Regions from separate parts of the Cupriavidus sp. SK-4 genome, predicted to be linked through region 3. Evidence: predicted binding sites of a transcription regulator. Region 3 holds the regulator's gene; each other region holds the start of a gene.
What was found. The regulator FliA, encoded in region 3, starts transcription of late flagellar genes. The targets are predictions, from matches to a motif close to CTAAAGTTTNNNNNNNNNNNGCCGNTA.
Positions count from the first base shown of each region.

Region 1: a site for FliA is predicted at 1,412-1,438, ahead of kleA (stable inheritance protein KleA). Genes of this name have one in related genera too.
Region 2: a site for FliA is predicted at 2,686-2,712, ahead of CF68_RS23235 (flagellin). Genes of this name have one in related genera too.
Region 4: a site for FliA is predicted at 2,802-2,828, ahead of CF68_RS13500 (DUF342 domain-containing protein). Genes of this name have one in related genera too.

Region 1 is NZ_JFJW01000176.1:19,903-24,683, forward strand. It holds gene CF68_RS33360 (hypothetical protein) at 1-1,114, shown strand, start outside; gene korC (transcriptional repressor KorC) at 1,131-1,388, shown strand; gene kleA (stable inheritance protein KleA) at 1,546-1,782, shown strand; gene kleE (KleE stable inheritance protein) at 1,992-2,318, shown strand; gene CF68_RS33380 (DUF2761 domain-containing protein) at 2,320-2,730, shown strand; gene CF68_RS33385 (transcriptional regulator KorA) at 2,851-3,159, shown strand; gene CF68_RS33390 (ParA family protein) at 3,156-3,920, shown strand; gene CF68_RS33395 (ParB/RepB/Spo0J family partition protein) at 3,917-4,781, shown strand, end outside.
Region 2 is NZ_JFJW01000104.1:10,066-14,846, forward strand. It holds gene fliD (flagellar filament capping protein FliD) at 1-516, opposite strand, end outside; gene CF68_RS23230 (flagellar protein FlaG) at 572-922, opposite strand; gene CF68_RS23235 (flagellin) at 1,056-2,588, opposite strand; gene CF68_RS23240 (RNA chaperone Hfq) at 2,814-3,140, opposite strand; gene CF68_RS23245 (oxygenase MpaB family protein) at 3,893-4,781, opposite strand, start outside.
Region 3 is NZ_JFJW01000086.1:10,153-14,933, forward strand. It holds gene flhF (flagellar biosynthesis protein FlhF) at 1-1,891, shown strand, start outside; gene CF68_RS18495 (AAA family ATPase) at 1,903-2,697, shown strand; gene CF68_RS18500 (RNA polymerase sigma factor FliA) at 2,795-3,511, shown strand; gene CF68_RS18505 (flagellar protein FlhE) at 3,511-3,948, shown strand; gene CF68_RS18510 (flagellar protein FlgN) at 4,088-4,549, opposite strand; partial or broken gene flgM (flagellar biosynthesis anti-sigma factor FlgM) at 4,555-4,781, opposite strand, start outside.
Region 4 is NZ_JFJW01000065.1:14,567-19,347, reverse strand. It holds gene CF68_RS13515 (TIGR03862 family flavoprotein) at 1-1,173, opposite strand, end outside; gene CF68_RS13510 (DUF1415 domain-containing protein) at 1,264-1,839, shown strand; gene CF68_RS13505 (SAM-dependent methyltransferase) at 1,840-2,682, opposite strand; gene CF68_RS13500 (DUF342 domain-containing protein) at 2,898-4,511, shown strand; gene CF68_RS37720 (hypothetical protein) at 4,767-4,781, shown strand, end outside.

The DNA.
Region 1 (4,781 bases), on a different contig from region 3:
GCTGCTGGCCGCCGCCGTGGCGGCCGTGGTGGAGATCGACGCGGCGATCATGCGCGGCGACGGTGCGGCCGCCGAGGCGGCCAGCGACCGATACGAGGCCGTCATCTGGAAGATGAACGGCGGAACGCACGTGGGCAGCATGGCCGACCACGACGCGCCCGGCCAGGTCATCGAGCGCCATTGCGCGGCGGTGCCTGGCGACGTGCCCTTGTGGGGCCAGCGCGGCCAGTTCCTGGTCGCGGATGGCGACATGCGCGCCCTGGTGGAGTACGAGGCCGGCTACGGCGGGCCGCTGGGTGCCCACTTCCAGTTCCACGTCATCGACCTGGACAGGCCGTTTATCTCCGAAACGGGCTACCGCTCGCACTTCGACACGGCGCAGGGCTGCATGACGGTGGACGAGGTTGCGCGCGGCATCCTGGCTGCGCAGCGAGCCGAGAAGAAGCGCCCGGTGATGGTCGAGGCCAGCTACCGCGACCGCCTGGCCGATGCTCCCCTGCCCGCTTGGCTGGCCGGCCTGGAGCCGCCGGCGCGGCGCGAACCGGCGACCGTCCTGGTGCCGCCGGGGTTCGTCCTGGTCGATGTGGTGCTGCCCTCGCATCGGGCCTTCATCGCCAGGCGCTGGGCGGCCGAGGCCGCGACCAGGATCAAGGCGGCCAGGGCCGCCGGGTTGGACGCCAAGGGAAAAATCACCGGCGCAGGCCCGGAGCGAGATCCCGCATCGCCAGAAACGACGATGACCTGCAGCATCGTCAAAGCCGACGATGCCGAGCCGGTCGAGGGCGGGCCTGTATCGCCGGAAACGACGATGCCGGGAGCGAGCGCGGCAACCTGCAGCATCGCCAGGAATGGCGATGGAGGCCCGGCCGACCGGGTGGAGTTCAAGCCCGGCCAGCGGTGCGAGATCGTGAGCGTCCATCACCCGGTTTTCGACCGCTACATCGGCAAGCGCATCATCATCGTGAAGGTGCATCCCGACACCCGCCAGGTGTGGGCGCACGACGACAGGCCGGTAACGTACAAGACCAATCGCGCAGGCCGGCGCGTGGTCGATTCAGACCCGAGCTGCATCCAGTCGATCTACGGCTTCGACCAGTTGCGGCTTATCACTTGACCAGGAGAACGAACGAATGACGAACGACGCCAATATCCGGCTGGAGTGCTTGAAGCCGGCCGAACGCTGGGCACAACCGACCGGCGAGGAAGTCCGCGAGGTGCTGCGCCTGGCCGGGTTCAGCGGCAGCAAGGCCGCGAAGGCGCTGGGGCTGGGCGCGAAGGGCGACCGCACGATCCGCCGCTGGATCGGCGAGGACACCCCGATTCCCTATGCGGCATGGGCGATCCTGTGCGACCTGGCCGGGCTGGGCGTGATCTGGAAAGAGGATTGACGCCAAGGGAAAGGTTTTAGCGGCTAAAGTTTAGCCTTCGGATTCCGGTAAAGCGAAAAAAGTTTAGCTAAAGTGCTTGACAGGCTAGGGCATTTTGCCCTAATATAGCACTTGAAGGCCGGGCACATCGCCCAGGTCAACTACCGGAGAAAGTCCGATGAGCGACAACAAGATCATGCCCTGGATTGACGAGCTGGAGGGCGCGGCAGCGACCGACTTCCCGGCCCGCCGTGACGAGATCGCGGCCATGATGGCCGAGGCGGCCGAGCTGGTGCGCAAAGCCGAGGAACTGCGCGGCAAGGCGTACTTCGCCGGATGCTCCCTGGAGGGGCAGGCCAAGGGCCATTGGTCGATGGAAGCCGTCGAGCAGGCCAAGCGCCGGGCCGGCTGGTAAGAGCACATGGCCCGGTCGGCAACGGCCGGGCCTATCGAGGACGCCAAGAAGGGAGTATTGCGTGAGCCGAGGCAAGATCAAGGGCGGCCCCAGGTGGAGGAACGCCCCGGAGTGATCCGGGGCGCTTGGCCTGGTGCTGGCACACCGTAACCATGCTTCCGAGTGGGAGCACCCAGCATTCAACACGTAAGCGCGTGGAGGGTCAAGCTATGTCCAACATCATCAAGTTCCCCAAGGAGATCGAGCAGCCCGCCGCGCCCGCGCCGGTGGAGCCTGCCGCCGCGCCTGCTGCCCCCAACAAGGCCCCCGGTGCTGGCCTGCTGGCCGGCCTGGTCAAGTTCGTATGGGTGGCGACCGTGTTGGTCTGGCCGATCCTCAAGTGGGTGCTGTCGATTGCCACCTTCTTTCAGTTCGTGCGGATGCTCTACCACTGGAACACGCCTGGCGTGTATGCCGGCTGGTCGTTCCTGGTGTACTTCGCGGTGCTGACCGCGATCACCTACTTCGTTTCGATCTACAAGCCGAAGGGGCTTTGACATGAAAAAACAGACCCTGCCCTACCCGCCGGGATTCGTGGAGCCAACCACGGGCCGCGTGGCCGTCCTGGTGCGCGAGTACGCGGCCAGCGATTTGAACGGCGATGCGCCGGCCTATTGGTACAGCGCGCAATCCGAGGAATGGGGCCTTGACCCCTGGCGGCTCGTTGAAGGCGTCGATCCGCATGTGCATGGCGGTTCGTTCGACGTGTGCTTTGCGAGCGGCGGCACGCGCACCGTGGGGCCGTTGATGACGTTCTTCGTGAGCGCCGACCACGCGCAGCAGCTCGCAGTTTCGCGCGCCGCGTCGCAGATGGGGCGCTACGGAATGCGGGTGGTCGAGGTTCAGCAAGGCCCCGACGACCTCAAGCGCCTAGCCGCGCTGTATTCGGATGACGCCAAGAAGGGGTGATTTTTAGCCGCTAAAAGGCTTGACGCGCCCGGCGAGTTTAGCTAAACTTCTGCACATGGTCGGCGGCTGGCACCGCCTTTTGTTCAACAACCGGGTGTGGAGTTTATATGGGTGTTCTCCATGAAGAAACGGCTAACCGAAGCCCAATTCCAGGCGGCGATCAAGGGCCTGGAGATCGGGCAACAGACCATCGACATAGCGCGCGGCGTGCTGGTCGATGGAAGGCCCCAGGCCGAGTTTGTGGCCTCGCTGGGGCTGACCAAGGGGGCGGTATCGCAAGCGGTCAGTCGCGTGTGGGCAGCGGCGGGGGAAGTGCTCCCGCAGGGCTTCGCGCGGGTGACGGCGGTACTGCCGGAGCATCAAGCGTTCATCGTCAAGCGTTGGGAAGCCGACGCCAAGGGAAAGAGGAAACAGGAACCCAACTCATGAAAACACTGGTCACGGCAATTCAGAAAGGCGGACAGGGCAAGACCTTCGCAACCTGCCACCTGGCGTTCGACTTCCAGGAGCGCGGCCTTCGGGTTGCAGTGATCGACCTGGACACCCAGGGCAATGCAAGCTGGACGCTGGCCGGCCACGACTCGGGCTATCCCGCCAGTCGCATGTTCACCGCCGGCGGCGACGAGCTGCGCGCCTGGTTCGCTGGCCGGGAGGATGACGGCCTGGCGCTGATCGCGGCCGATGCCAGCCTGGCCAACCTGGACAAGATGGACTTGGCCCAGGCCGCCGGCGCGCTGCGGGCCAGCATCGCGGCGCTAGGCGAGTTCTTCGACGTGTGCCTGATCGACACCGCCCCTTCCCTTGGCGTTGCCATGACGGCGGCCGTGCTGGCCGCCGACTACATGCTTTCGCCGGTCGAAATGGAGGCGTACAGCTTGCAAGGCATGAAGAAGATGGTTGCCGTCATCGGCAACCTGCGCAAGCAAAACCCGAAGCTGCGCTTTCTCGGCATGGTGCCGAACAAGGTGGACGCGCGGAAGCCGCGCCACGTCAGCAACCTGGCGACCTTGCAGCAGGCATATCCGCAACTGATCTTGCCGTTCAGTGTCGGCGCGCGAGACAGTATCGCGGAGGCGCTGGGCGAGCAGATGCCAGTGTGGAAGATCAAGAAAACCGCTGCGCGCAAGGCCACCCAGGAAGTGCGCGCCCTGGCGGATTACGTGTTCACGAAGATGGAGATCGCGCAATGACCAGCGCCGTAAAGACCAACGCCAAGAAGAAGGCCCCGCAAGCGGCCGCAGAGAAGCCCAAGGGCGGCGGGCTGGGCCTGGATGGCCTCGGCGACCTGTCGAGCTTGCTGGACGAGCCACAGGCCGCGAATGCGGCCCCTGGCGGCCCGCAGGAGCTGCCGCTTGACCTCATCGACGAAGACCCGCACCAGCCGCGCACGGCGGACAACCCCGGCTTCTCGCCGGAGTCCATCGCCGAGATCGGCGAGACGATCAAGCTGCGCGGCGTGAAGTCGCCCATCAGCGTGCGCGAGAACCCGGACGCGCCGGGCCGCTACCTCATCAACCACGGTGCGCGGCGCTACCGTGGCTCGAAATGGGCCGACAAGACCACCATCCCGGCTTTCATCGACAACGACTACAACGAGGCCGACCAGGTAATCGAGAACCTGCAACGCAACGAACTGACGGCCCGCGAGATCGCGGACTTCATCGGCCGCGAGCTGGCGAAGGGCAAGAAGAAGTCGGAGATCGCCAAGGAGATCGGCAAGTCGCCGGCGTTCGTCACACAGCACGTCACGCTGCTGGACTTGCCCGAACCGATTGCCGAGGCGTTCAACACTGGCCGCGCCAAGGATGTGACCGTCATCAACGAGTTGGTGACGGCGTTCAAGAAGAACCCCGAGGAAGTGGGTGCGTGGCTGGCCGACGACAGCCAGGAGCTGACGCGCGGATCGGTCAAGCTGCTGCGCGAGTACCTGGAGGACAAGCGCCACCAGGAAGGCGACCGCGACCCCAACACCGTCGATGCGTTCAGCGGCAAGACGGATGGCGAGGCCGAGGGCGACGGGCAAGGCCCGGAGGATGACGCCAAGAAGAAGG
Region 2 (4,781 bases), on a different contig from region 3:
GCTGGCGGTGACGCCGACATCGGCGCGGTTGATCGCATCGCGGATGCCGGCCAACGATTTGTCGTCCTCGCCAATGGTCACGGTCTTGGTGGTCTTGCCGGCGCCGCCGGTGGCGATATCGCCACCGAAATCGAAGGTGATGGTGCCGGTGCCGATGGCGTCGGTGACCTTGGCAGTTGGCTTGGTCACGATCGAATGCGCTGCCGCCAGATTGGTCACGTTGACCTTGTAGCTGCCGGGAACGGACGTGGAGCTGGACGACACCGTCAGGACTTCGGGCTTGGTCGAAGTCGCCTTGACCACCGCGAAGGTCTTGGCATCGGCCAGCTTTTGTGCGGCGGTCTGGTAAGAGGCCAGCACGCTCTTGATCGAGGCGAAGGCAGACAGCTTGGACTGGTAGCTCTCCGCCTGCTTGGTGATCGCGTTCAGGGGCGCCTTCTCGGCAGTCTCGATATTGCTGAGCAGGGTGTTCAGCTCCAGGTTGGAGCCGACGCCAAGGGAGGAGATGGATGCCATGCTGTATTACCTCGTTCTTCAGACTTATTGAGTGCGGTGCCTGCCGGTGCCTGGCTCAGGCAGATTGGCTGACGAACAGCCCCTGCAGCTTGTCGATGGCCCGCGCAATGCGCAGGACTTCTTCATTGGGGATCTGGCGGATGACTTCGCCGGTTTCCTTGTCGACCACCTTGGTGATGACGCGGTGGGTGTCTTCGTCGATCTCGAATCGCAGGCCGATGGATGTGGCTTTCAGCGCCTCGACCAGTTCCGCCATTGCGGCCGAGGTATCGCCGTCAGTCGCGTGGATGGCGGCGACACTTGCTGCCGAGCGGGTGCCGAGGGCCGTGCGCGCAGGTGGCAGCGTGGCGGTTGACTCGGGCCGCACCGGCTGGGCCGGCAGGGAAACAGTCGCAGGAGAAGCCATGATCAGGGGCGTTCCGTTGGAATCCGTTCAGACATCGACAGGGAAATGCTTTGCAGGCAGCGGTCCGCCTGCAAAGCACTCCGGCAGGAAGCCGGGCCTGGCGGCCCGGTTTCCTGCGGTACAGCAATCCTGCTTAACGCAGCAGCGACAGCACGCTTTGCGTGGTCTGGTTGGCCTGGGCCAGCACCGAGGTACCGGCTTGCTGCAGGATCTGGGCACGGGTCATGTTCGACACTTCCGTGGCGTAGTCCGCGTCTTCGATACGCGAACGGGCGGCCGACAGGTTGGTCACCGTGTTGTTCAGGTTGTTGATGGTCGACTCGAAGCGGTTCTGGATGGCACCCAGGTCGCTACGCAGGTTGTCGACGCTCGACAGGGCGTTGTCGATTGCCTTCAGCGGATCGACCACGACTTCATCGCCCAGCGTGACCTTGCCGGTCGTGCCGTTGACGGTTGCCTTGTTGTACGTCACGGTGCCATCGGCAGCGGTGTTGCTGACGAGGTAGTTGCCGCTCTTGTCCTTCAGCAGCGCGTTGGTGCCGGTGGGCTGGGCAGTGTTGACATCGGACATGTCCTTGGCAACAGCTTGCGTGCCGGGGACGGTCAGCACGCCGCCGGTTGCTTCGGTGTAGCCAGCGGTGGCCACGGGAGCAGCATCCTTTGCGCCAACGACAACCTTGCCGGTGTTGATATCGACAGAGGTCACGGCGTACGTGTCAGCGCCCGACTTGACAATATAGCTGTTGGGAGCCGTGTCGCTGACAAACAGCTGGTACGTTGCGGTAGCCGCCGTGTTGTTGTGGCCGGCCTGCGTCGCGCCCGTCGTGATGTCGGAAAGCTGAACCAGCGTGCCGTCCGCCGGGTTCACGAACTCCGTGCCGGCAGCAGCGGTGACTGCACCGGCGCCCAGGGCGGTCGTGGTGTTGTACGTGACGACGTTAGTGGCCTTGTCGTACGTGGCGGCGTAGTAGTTCGTGCCATCGGTTGCAACGAGGTCGCCTTGGCTCGTGCCGGCCGTCGCCACTTCGAAGCTGATCGTCGACGACGTGCCCGAGTAGGTCAGCGCAACGGTCTTTGCCGGAACGGCTTCCGAGATGTTCGCGCCAACAGCCGTCAGGTCCTTGCTCGAGATGTTCTTCGACACGTCAAGCTTCGACAGGCCCAGCGTCGAGGCATTGATCTGCTTCAGGTCGATCGTGATCGTTTCCGCGTCGTTGGCGCCAACCTGGATCGTCAGCTTCTGGTCCTTGGCCAGCACCTTCACGCCGTTGAACTGGGTCTGGTCCGACACGCGGGTGATTTCGTCCAGGCGCTGGGTGATTTCAGCCTGGATCGAAGCCTTGTCGCTGTCCGAGTTGGTGGCGTTCTGCGCCTGCACGCTCAGTTCACGGATGCGTTGCAGGTTGGTGTTGATTTCGTTCAGGGCGCCTTCGGTCGTCTGCGCGATCGAGATACCGTCGTTGGCGTTACGCGAAGCTTGCGTCAGGCCCTTGATGTTGGCGGTGAAGCGATTGGCGATGGCCTGGCCGGCGGCATCGTCCTTTGCGCTGTTGATGCGCAGGCCCGACGACAGGCGCTGGATCGCGGTGTTCAGCGATGCCTGGGACGAGTTCAGGTTGTTCTGCGTCGACAGCGACAACGTGTTGGTGTTAATGACTTGCGCCATGGTACGACTCCTATATGCAAAGTTTTGGGCATTCCGGCTAGTGCCGTAACGTTGGCGGCCTGCTTTGCAGGGCGTAGAGTGCCTCCGTTGCTTGGGTTATCGACCGGGCAAGGCAAAGGTTTAGAGTGATCTCCGCGATAGTTGCGCGGGGTGCCGGCAGGGCGGGCAGAGGCGCCTTGCGGCAGGGAGCGGCGGGGCCTGAGGGCGTGTGGGGCAGGCGTTGGCCTAGCGGCGCTTGCTGGTGCGGGGTATGTAGATCGGCAGGAAGTCCGGCTCCGGGGCCGGATCCGGAGCCACCGCCGGCGCGTCCGGCGCATTGGCCAGCGTGACCAGGCAGATGGCCCGCTTGTAGACCACCGTGGGCCGGATGTCGTCTGGCTGCCGGCCAAGCAGCACCACGTAGTCGTCTGACGCCAGGATGAGGCCCTGCAGCCGGGCGCCGGTGGACAGGTGGACGATCACCGGCGCCTGGCTGGTGCTGTATGCAGCAAATTGCTGGTGCTGCAGTTGTTTCCGGCTGCGTGACTTGGGCCGGGTTTCCTTCTTCTTCACAACGACTCCGGAAGAGCCCGCTAGGGTTCTGGCGGCTGATAACAGTCCGTTGGCCGACGGCTTGGGGTGCAGCGCGGCCAGGGCGGCAGGGGAAACATCCGCTCTCGGTAACGGCGCAGGTGCCGGCGGTTGGCGCTGCCAGAAGAGAAGGGGAGTACTTCAGGGCCGAGAGTAACAAAGTTCTTTCAAGCGTTGACGAACCGCCCGCCGTTCCTGGAATAGCGGCTTTGCTCTATAAAAGTTGTTGCTCTCGAAGCCGTGATATTGTAGCCGATTGTGCGCTGCCGCATACTGCGGCTAGAGCGTCGGGCCGGCAGGCCCCGGTGTGGACTGGGCCAGCGAGGAAATTGCCAGCCCCTGCGAAAAATGCCCTGATGTAGCGTCAGGGCTAAAACCATAAAAAGTGCGCAAATAATCTCATATTGTCATAAGGGAATCCCCTGATAGAAACGGGATTTACACCTCATGTAAGCGCGTTTATATTCTTGGCAAGAGCCTTTCGGCTCGAGCAGTCCTGGAAAGCCTACGAGCACCCCGCGCGTAGGCTTCTTTTTTTGCCTGCGTCGTTTGAATCGCGCTCTGTGGCGCTGTGGCTGGTGCGGTTAGTAAAAACCGACCGGCCGTTCGGAATGCCCAGGCAGATTTAACGCCACTTTCGTGTCGCACAATCCTCCGAAATGCGAGGGTTTTTGCCGCCAATTCTCATTTCCATTCAAGAAGGGTCCGCTGAACGCCGATAGCCCGCGCGGCCCTCAGCCGGCCGCCGTGGCAACGCCGCGGGCCACGCGCCGCCGTGCGCGCGCTGCCAGGCCGGCGCCCAGCACCCAGCGAAGCGCCGGTGCCAGCACATGCATGCCCGCGAGTGCTGCCGGGCGCCGTATCGAAGGGCCATCCAGGTCGAGCTGGTGCCGTGCCCACGGCGGCAGCAGGGCGATGCCCGCGTCGGCCATGATGCGTACCGCCGGCTGCAGCAGCGGGTTGGCCACCGGCATCTTTCGCACCAGCCGCACCACTTCGCTGGTGCGTTCGCTGGCCAGCAGCGCAGGCCGCATGGCCTCCAGGTAGGCTGTGACTTCGGCACGCGAGCGCGGCACGTCGGCCGCACCCAGCATAAGGGCGATGCGCGCAACCTCGTCGTAGTAGCGATCCTGCTCCGCGCTGCTCAGTGGCCCGACATAGCGCAGGTAGCCGGCCAGGAAGCTCGAGACCTCGGCCACGTGCACCCAGGTCAGCAACGCCGGATCGGAGGCCGCGTAGTGCCGCCCGTCCGGGGCCACGCCAACCACGCCGGCATGGATGCGCCGTACGCGCCCGATCAACGCCATGGCATCGGCGCGGCTGCCGTAGGTGGTGCCGGCGATGAACTGCGCGGTGCGCCCCAGGCGCCCCTGCATGTCGGTGCGAAAGCTGGAGTGGTCCCAGACCCCGGCCAGCGCCAGCGGATGCAGCGTCTGCAGCAGCAGCGCGCTGACGCCGCCCGCGAGCATTGCGGGAAAGTCGGCATGCACGCGCCAGCAGACCGCGTCGGGCCCGAACAGGCCGGGATCGCCCGGTGGGTTGTCGTAGTCGAGAGTCAGGCCGGAATTGCTGCGGGTCAGCGCGCGCACGTGCGCGCCGGCGCGCTCACGCAGCCTGCTAGAG
Region 3 (4,781 bases):
CCGCACCGAACTGGCCAGCAAGCTGCCGGTGCTGGGCGATGAGGACAGCCTGTTCGCGCAAGGCGGCGTGCTGGCGCTGGTGGGCCCCACCGGCGTAGGCAAGACCACCACCACGGCCAAGCTGGCGGCGCGCTTCGTGCTGCGCCACGGCGCCGACAAGCTGGCGCTGCTGACCACCGACAGCTTCCGTATCGGCGCGCACGAACAGCTGCGCATCTACGGCGACATCCTGGGCGTGCCGGTGCATGCGGTCAAGGACGCGGCCGACCTGCGCTTCGCGTTGGCGGCGATGAAGGACAAGCACCTGGTGATCATCGACACCGTCGGCATGAGCCAGCGCGACCGCAGCCTGTCGGAACAGATCGCCATGCTGGCCGGCGTGCCCGCGCCGGTGCAGCGCGTGCTGCTGCTCAACGGCGCCAGCCACGGCGATACCCTCAATGAAGTGGTGCATGCCTACCGCCATGACGCCGCGCCCGATGGTGGCGGCATCGACGGCTGCATCATCAGCAAGCTGGATGAAGCCACCCACCTGGGCTCGGTGCTGGACGTGGTGATCCGCCACCGCCTGCCGGTGTTCTACGCCTCCACCGGCCAGCGCGTGCCCGAGCACCTTGAGCTGGCCAACAGCACCGCGCTGGTGGAGCGCGCCTTCCTGACGCCGCGCCGCGGTTCGGTATTTGCCGATGCGGACGCCGCACGCCGGCGCAGCGCCGGCACCGATGACGAGGCGCCCGCGCGTGGCGGCGCCGACGAGGTGCTGCGCTCGCTGACCGACAGCGCCGACGCGCTGAGCCAGTGCGTGGCAGAACTCAATGGCGCGGGCCTGGGCCTCGACCTGGCCCGCTCGCTGTGGCAACAGCGCGGCGCCGGCGCCCCGGCCCTGCGCGCCATGTCGCAGCAGGTGCGCGAAGCGGTCTGCCGCGACGTGACCCGCCAGTGCGAGCAGTACGTGCTGGCCAGCGCCGCCGCGCTGCAAGTGGCCGTGCCCGGCCGCCGCACGCCGCAGCCGATGCAGCACACGCTGTGGCTCGCCGACCGCGACGGCATGCCGCTGGCCGCCACCGTGACCCCGGCCGGCCGAGGTCACGGTGCGGGCCAGCCGCTGGGCGAAGCCGAGTCCGATGCCGCCAGCCTGCGCGCCGCCATGAGCGCCGCGCGCAAGGTGGTCAACCTGATCGATGCCGTGCCGACCGCCGCCACGCTGGCGCGCTGGCAGCAGGCCGGCGAGCGCTGGGTGGCCGGCGCGCGCAAGACCGCGCGCGTGGTCAGCGCCGGCGCCGCCTGGAAGCTCGATGCACTGGCCGACACGCTGACCTTCCACGCTGTCGGCGAGGACATCGTGCGCGAGCGTGAAGCCGTGCGCTGGCTGGCCAGCGCCGAAGTGCGCGTGCCGGACAGCCCAGTGCGCGGCAAGGGCACCCCCGAAGGCGGCATCGATGCCTGCCTGGTGGTGGCCCGCCTTGCCGACCGCGCCACCGGCGAACTGCTGGATACCCGTTACCTGCTGTGCGACCCGGCGCTGGCGCAAGATGCCGCGCAGGTGGCGCGCTGGGCCCTGTGGACCGACGCAGCCGATGCGCGCCTGCGCACGCTGCGCCACGCCATCGACCACTTCGCCCAGGACGCCGAAAGCGGCCACGCCGCCGGCGCCGCGCTGGCCGCGCTGCAGCTGGGCCTGTCCGTGCTGCGCCTGGAACACGCGCCGACCGCGGCCGCGCCCGTCTTCCTCGCGCGCCTCGCTGGCCGCACGGTGCGCCAGGGCGTGCCAGTGCCGGGCACGGTGCTCAATGAAGGCATGGGCCGCATGCTGGCATTGCTCGACGTGTTGGAGAACTATCCGGGCCGCGGCAGCGCCGTGCCCGCTGAAACGATGGAGGTGCTGCAGTGAGCGCCCTCGCCATGGACCAGGCCGAGAGCCTGCGCCGGATGCTGGCGCCGCGCACGACGCGCCGTATCGCCGTGGTCGCCAGCGAACGCGGTGCCGGCGCCACCACCGTGGCGCTGGGCTTGTCGTACGCGCTGGCCATGCAGGGCGAACGCGTGCTGCTGGTCGACGAAGACGCCGCCGCGGCGCGCGCCACGCGGCTGGCCGGCGCCAGGCCCGCCGGCACCCTGGCCGATGTCAGCGCAGGCCGCCTGTCGCTGGAAGCTGCTGCAGGCACCGGTCCCGGTGGCGTGCTGTCGGTGCTGCCGGCTGGCCGGCCTGTGCCGGGCAGCCCCTTGCCGGCTGCTGCCGCGAGCGGCTTTCGCAGCGTGCTGGTGGATGCCGGCGTCGATGCCGACGGCGCGCTGTCGGCGCTAGCGGGCAGCGCACACAATGTGCTGATCGTGATGCGGCCTGAGCTGGCGTCGATCACCGCCGCCTATGCCTGCATCAAGCGCCTGCACCACTTGTATGCCTGGCGCCAGTTCCACCTGATCGTCAACATGGCGGCGAGCGAGGCCACGGTGCAGGCGATCCTGCGCAACCTCGCGCGCACGGCCAGCCAGTACCTTGGCGTCGAGGCGCTGTGCGCGGGCTGGCTGCCATCCGACCCGCTGGTGGCGCGCGGCGTGCAACTGGGTCGCTGCGTGGTCGAGGCGTTTCCGGCGGCGCCGGCCACCACCGCGCTGCGCCGCACCGCCGGCAGCATCGGTGCCTGGCCGCTACGCGCGGACACGTCCGCCCCCGCGCCCGCAGCCGCAATGGCCTGAGCCTGCCAGCCATGCCATCCCACCGAACCAGACCCTGAGCCAGCCCCCGCCGCACGTTGTGGCGGTCCAGCAATCCAGCATTCACGAGAATTGCACCATGTACACGATCCAGGGAAAGCTCGAACAGGCCGATGTGGTCAAGGCGCATGCACAGCTGGTGCGCCGCATCGCCCTGCAACTGGCCGCCAGGCTGCCTGCCAGCGTGCAGATCGACGACCTGATCCAGGCCGGCATGATCGGCCTGCTGGATGCCGCCAAGCGCTATGAAGACACCCACGGCGCGCGCTTCGAGACCTATGCCAGCCAGCGCATCCGCGGCGCCATGCTTGACGAGGTGCGCGCCAACGACTGGCAGTCGCGCAGCCTGCGCCAGTTCACCCGGCGCATCGAGCGCACGCAGCGCGGGCTGGAGCAGAAGCTCGGGCGCGCACCGGTCGACTCCGAAGTGGCCGAGGCCATGGAGATGGCACTGGACGAATACCAGCTGCTGCTCAATGAGGTCTATGGCTGCCAGTTGCTGCACTACGAGGATTTCGAGCGCTCCGGCGAAGAAGACTTCCTGGACCGGCACCTTGGCGGCAGCGATGACGGCAACCCGCTGACCGTGCTGATGGAAAGCGGCATGCGCGAGGCGCTGATCCGCGCCATCGACCGGCTGCCGGAGCGCGAGAAGCTGGTGCTGTCGCTGTGCTATGACCAGGAGCTGAACCTGCGCGAGATCGGCGCGGTGCTCGATGTGACCGAGTCGCGCGTGTGCCAGATCCGCGGCCAGGCGATCACGCGGCTGCGCAACCAGTTGCGCGGCTTGCTGTGATGCAGGCGGCGGGCCGCGCCGCGCGCGGCGCTTGCTGGCTGCTGGCTGCCGCATCGGCCTGCGCCTGGGCCGCCATCGAGGGCGGCACCCGCCATGCCTGGACCGGATCGGTCAACGGGCCGGCACTCCACGGCCGCGGACAGCGCGCGGTGTCGCCGCCGATCCTGCCCACCGGCGTCTTGCCGCAGTCAGAAGGAGTCATCACCTCGGTGCGCTGGCGCTACAGCTTTGCCAAGACCCCACCCCTGGAACTGCAAGCTTATCTCTGCAATGCCCAGCGCTGCGTACTGCTGCCGCAGGCGGAAGGCAAGACCGATGCGTTCTTCGGGGATGATGCCACCAAGGGCTTTGTGTTTGCGTTCCGGGTGCCGGGGCAGGGGAGCCTGGTGCCGGTGCTGCAGGGGCGGAGTAATGAGGTGGTGGTGGGGTTTCGGTAGGCGCTTTGCCGATTCCAGACCACGGGACTCTCAATCGCCGATTGTGTGCTCCCTCTCCCGCCGGCGGGGGAGGGGGGGGGGGGGGGGGGGGGGGGGGGGGGAGAGGGGAGCAAACCGGGAGCGTGCAAAAGTCTGAGTTTCAACCCGCCGCCAGACTCACCCCACCCGCCCCGGCCGCCGCCTTCCCATCCTTCCCATACAACCCCGCATCCCCGCCACTATGCTGGCGCAGCGCCTGGATGGCTTCGCGGGTGAAATCGAGGTGGGCATTGACGACGGCGCCGTTCAGGGCATTGCCGTCGCGCGCGGTGCGCGCGGCGAAGATCAGCTGGCGCCAGGCGTCGGCCACGGCCGGGTCGACCTGGCGGCCGAGCAGCTGGCCTTCTGGGCCGGCGCGCAGGCCCAGCGCGCCCATCTGGGCTTCGCGGGCCTTGAGCTGGCGGGACAGGGCCTGGCCCAGTTCAACCTTGCGCGTCAGCAGTCCGCTCAGGGACTGGAAGTCGCCCCGCTTGAGGGCGTCGCGCTCTTCGGCGAGGAGTTGGCCGAAGGCCTGGATGCCTTCGGTTTCGCGCTGCAGGGACTGGATCAGGCTCTGGTTCATTTGGGCTAGCGGGGTTCGGCCTGGCCAAGCTCGCGCAGGGTCGCGAGCAGGCCGTCGGCAATCTTGCCCGGGTCGATCTTGATCTGGCCCTCGGCGATGGCCTGGCGGATCTCTTCGACCTTGGCGGTGTCGATATCGTCGTCCGCGGGCTGCGTCAGGCGGGCGCTGATGTCGCGCACCTGGGCGGCCAGCGGGCTGACGCTCAGGCCGGCGGACGGCGCCGCGGCGCTGG
Region 4 (4,781 bases), on a different contig from region 3:
CCAGTCCAGCATCTCGCCCGCGCAGAACACGCCCGGCAGCGCGCGCAGCATCAACCCTTCATCCATCGCTTCGAATCGCACGCCGCCAGCGCTGCTGATGACTTCGTCGATGGGCCGCGGGCGCAGCAGCTGCAGCGGCAGCGCCTTGATCGATGCGGCCAGCGTGTCGGCATCGTGCATCGCTTCCTTCGACAGGCATTCACGCAGCAGCCCGGCCTTGACGCCGGTGAGGCCAAGCCGGCTTTGCAGGTGGCTCGACAGCGAGCGCGCGCCTCGCGGATGCTTTACCTGCGCGCTGACGTGTTCGGCGCTGTGCGCCGGCAGCAGGTCAAGGTGGATGGTGGCGTCGCCATCGGCTTCGATGCGGTCGCGGATCGGTGCGGACAGCGCGTAGACCAGGCTGCCTTCCATGCCGGTGGCGCTGATGACGAACTCGCCCTGGCGGTAGTGCGCTTGTCCGTCGCGGTCAGTCAGGGCGATGGCGACGGGCTTGACCGGCTCGCCGGCAAAGCGCTCGGCAAACGCCTCGCTCCACGCTACATCAAAGCCGCAGTTGGCAGGCCGCAGCGGCGCAATCTCGACGCCGCGCTCGGCCAGCCGCGGCACCCACGCACCATCCGATCCCAGCCTTGCCCAGCTGGCACCGCCCAGCGCCAGCACCACCGCGCGCGCCTGCACGACCGTTTCACCGTGCGGCGTGGCAAAGCGCAGCGCATGCGGCGCGCCCTCGTCCCAGCCCAGCCAGCGGTGGCGCATATGGAACTGCACCCCGGACTCGCGCAGGCGGTGCAGCCACGCGCGCAGCATCGGCGCGGCCTTCATGTCGGTCGGGAAGACGCGGCCGGAACTGCCGATGAAGGTTTCGATGCCAAGCCCGTGCACCCAGTCGCGCAGGGCCTGCGGGCCGAAGCCCGCCAGCATCGGCGCGATCTGTGCGGTGCGGGCGCCATAGCGGCCCAGGAAGGCCGGCTCCGGCTCCGCATGGGTCAGGTTCATGCCGCCCTTGCCGGCCATCAGGAACTTGCGCCCGACCGACGGCATCGCGTCGTAGACGGCCACGCTGGCACCTTGCGCCGCCAGCACTTCGGCCGCCATCAGGCCGGCCGGTCCACCGCCGATGACGGCAACGTCGAGACCGGCTTGGGAAGGGGAGGAAGTGGCGGAAGAGGGCATCAGGAGGCTCGGCAGGGGGCGGGGTGTTTCCGCCGCGGATTATAGAGCCTGCGGCAGCGCTAGAATGACGGTTTGCCGCGCCTTGCCATCATGACCTCCGCCACTCACTCCGCAGACACCGTCATCGCCGCTACCCGCCACTGGCTGGAGCGCGCCGTGATCGGGCTCAACCTGTGCCCGTTCGCCAAGAGCGTGTATGTGAAGGAGCAGGTGCGCTACGTGGTCAGCACCGTCACCGAGGCGCCGGACGTGATGGACGACCTGGAGCGCGAACTGCGCCTGCTGGCAGACGCCGACCCCGATCAGATCGACACCACGCTGTTGATCCTGCCGGATGCCGTGGCCGATTTTCTCGACTTCAACGACCTGCTGTATTTTGCCGAGCGCCTGCTCCGCAGCCTCGGCCTGGAAGGCACGCTGCAGATCGCCAGCTTCCATCCGCAGTACCAGTTTGCCGGGACCGAGCCGGACGATATCGAGAACTACACCAACCGTGCGCCGTATCCGATCCTGCACCTGCTGCGCGAGGATTCCATCGCCCGCGCGGCGGCGGCGTTCCCGGATGCGGCGGATATCTACGAGCGCAACCAGGCCACCATGCGCCGCCTGGGCCACGAGGGCTGGCAGCGCTGGATGGCGGGCGAGGACGAGCCCGGGGAAGCGTGATTACACGGCCGACGCCGGCGCGGTGAAGAAGCGCTCGCGCATTTCTTCCAGCCCCAGTCTTTCCAGCACCTCTTCCAGCCGCTCGGCCGGGCGGCGGCGCGGCAGGTCCTTGTACTGCGCGATGATCAGCTCGTTCTTCATCGAGTGTTCCCAGCCCACCAGCTCGGTCACGTTGACCTGGTAGCCGTGCGCCTCCAGCTGCAGGCAGCGCAGCACATTAGTCACCTGGCTGCCGAATTCGCGCGTATGCAGCGGATGGCGCCAGATCTCCGTCAGCGGATTGCCTGCCAGCAGCTTGCCCTTGTGCTTGCGCAGCACGCTGGCCACCTCGGCCTGGCAGCAGGGCACCAGCACGATATGGCGGGCCTGCTTGGCCAGCGCAAAGCGGATCGCGTCGTCGGTCGCGGTATTGCACGCATGCAGCGCGGTGACGACGTCGACGGTGGGCGGCAACTGCGGCGACGTGATCGAATCCGCCACCGACAGGTTCAGGAACGACATCCCCGGAAAGCCCAGCCGCGCGGCCAGCGCCTGCGAGGTCTTCACCAGTTCTTCACGGGTTTCGATGCCGAAGATGTGTGAGTCGTCCTGCAGCGCCTTGAAGAACAGGTCGTAGAGGATAAAGCCCAGGTACGACTTGCCGGCGCCGTGGTCCACCAGCGTGACGCGGCCGCGCTCTGCCTTGACCTCCTGCAGCAGCGGTTCGATGAACTGGAACAGGTGGTAGACCTGCTTGAGCTTGCGCCGGCTGTCCTGGTTCATCTTGCCGTCGCGCGTCAGGATATGGAGTTCCTTGAGCAGTTCGATGGACTGGCCGGGGCGGATTTCGTGGGTATTTGACATGAGGGGGACTGCGCAGGCTGCGGGACGCGGCGCGTCCCGGAATGCCGACAGTTTACCGAAAAGTCCGGCGGGTTCCCCTGAAGTCGAGTGGCGATGACGCCGTCGGGGCGTGTTGTGCGCTAAAGTTCTCAGCGCTCCTGCCGTTGCTTATGGATCGATAACAAGCGGAGCGCCGGCACCCGCCGCGCGGCTGCACAAGACGATTCAGGGGACGCATGACGCATGAGTCGGGTTTGCGCCTGGAACTTGCCGAGCCAGGCGAGCAGGTGCATGCGCGCTACACGCCGCAGCCAGGCAGGCTGCCGCCGGACCAGGCCAGCCTGCGCCAATGCCTGGACAGCCTGGGCTGGGCCGGGGCGCGGCTGGATTTGCGCGCAGTGGCGCAGTTCCTGGCGCAATGCCAGCGCGCCGAGCATGAGATCGATGCCACCATCGGTACGCTGATCGACGGCGCCTTCGAGCTCGACATCACCGCCGACGGCCTGGGCGTGCGGCTGACGCTGCTGCCAGCCGAGGGCGGCCGCCCGGTCAGCGCCGAGGACATCCGCCGCGCCGTGGCGGAACGCGGCGTGGCGGCACCGATCCAGACCCTGGCACTGGACGCCGCGCTGGCCGAAGGCCGTTGCGAGCTGCGCACCATTGCCGCCGGCGTCGCGCCGCGCCAGGGTGAGCCGGCGCGCTTCATCAACCTGCTCGAACCGCGCAAGCCGGCGCAGCCTGACGACGAGGCCGGCAAGGTCGACCTGCGCGACCTGGGCAACCTGCTGCTGGTCAGCCCCGGCACGCCGCTGATGCGGCGTATCCCGGCGGTGCAGGGCAATGCCGGGGTGGACGTATTTGGCAAGCCCGTCGCCGCCGATCCGGTCGACGATCCGCCCTTTGCCGAAGGCCTGACCGGCGCTGCCGCCGATGCCGACGATGCGGAGCTGCTGCGCGCAGTGATCGCAGGATCGCCGATGGTGGGCGTGCACGGCATCTCGGTCAGCCCCGTGGTGCAGGTGGAATCGGTCGACCTGCACTCAGGCAACGTGGCGTTCGACGGCACGCTGCGCGTGTCGGGCGACATCCGCACCGGCATGTCGGTCAATGTCAGCGGCGACGTTGTGGTCGAGGGCACCATCGAAGCCGCCAATGTCGAGGCCGGCGGCAATGTGATCGTCAAGGGCGGCATCATCGGCAAGGCCGACACCGGCCGCGCCGAAGGCGGCATCAGCCGCGCCAGCGTGCGCTGCAAGGGCGCGGTGAAGGCGCGCTTTATCGAGAACGCCGTGGTCGAGGCCGGCACCGAGGTCACCGTCGAAAGCGGCATCCGGCAGAGCGATGTTGCTGCCGGCGAGCGCATCGTGGTGGGCGGCACCGGCGCGCAGGGCAGCATCAGCGGCGGCCGCAGCCGTGCCTTGCTGGCGGTGCGCGCCGCGGTGCTGGGCGCTCCGGCCGGCACCGCCACCAGCATCCAGGTCGGCCTGAATCCCTTTGCCGACGCACAGCGCGCCGCGCTGGAAGCCGAGCGCCGCCGCATGCTGGCAGAGCAGAACAAGGTCAAGCAGCTGGTGGATTTCTTTGCCAAGCACCCCGAGAAGGCCGTGGGCGACCTGCGCGAGAAGGCGCGCGCGACCCTGTTCAAGCTGTCGCGCGACCTGTTCGAGCTTGAGGCACGCCTGACCGAGCTGGGGCAGCAGATGCAGCCGGCCGCCGATGCCGTGATCGACGCCGCGCGCCGCATCCATGGCGGCGTCACGCTGCAGGTAGGCAGCCGCGTGCTCAAAGTGATGGAAGACAAGCCTGGCGGCCAGATCCGCCTGGTCGACGACCGCATCATCGTCGGCTGAACGCGCGCTGTCATCCGCGGGGATTTGTACTATGCTGCAGTTATGTCCTGGGGTGCCGCAGGATGGGCGAGAGAGCTAGAGTCGGGCAGTGAATGAAGAAGCGGATCAGCACTCTGCGGAAGCGTTACACGGAACCAACTCACGTGGCACTGGAATAACCGGAAGGCCAGCCATCAAGGCTGGCCTTTCTGCTTTTTGTGACGGCTGCCAGGCGAACTACACTGAAGGTGCAACCATTAGCCAAAGGAGGTTGCGATGGCCGCCACCTTG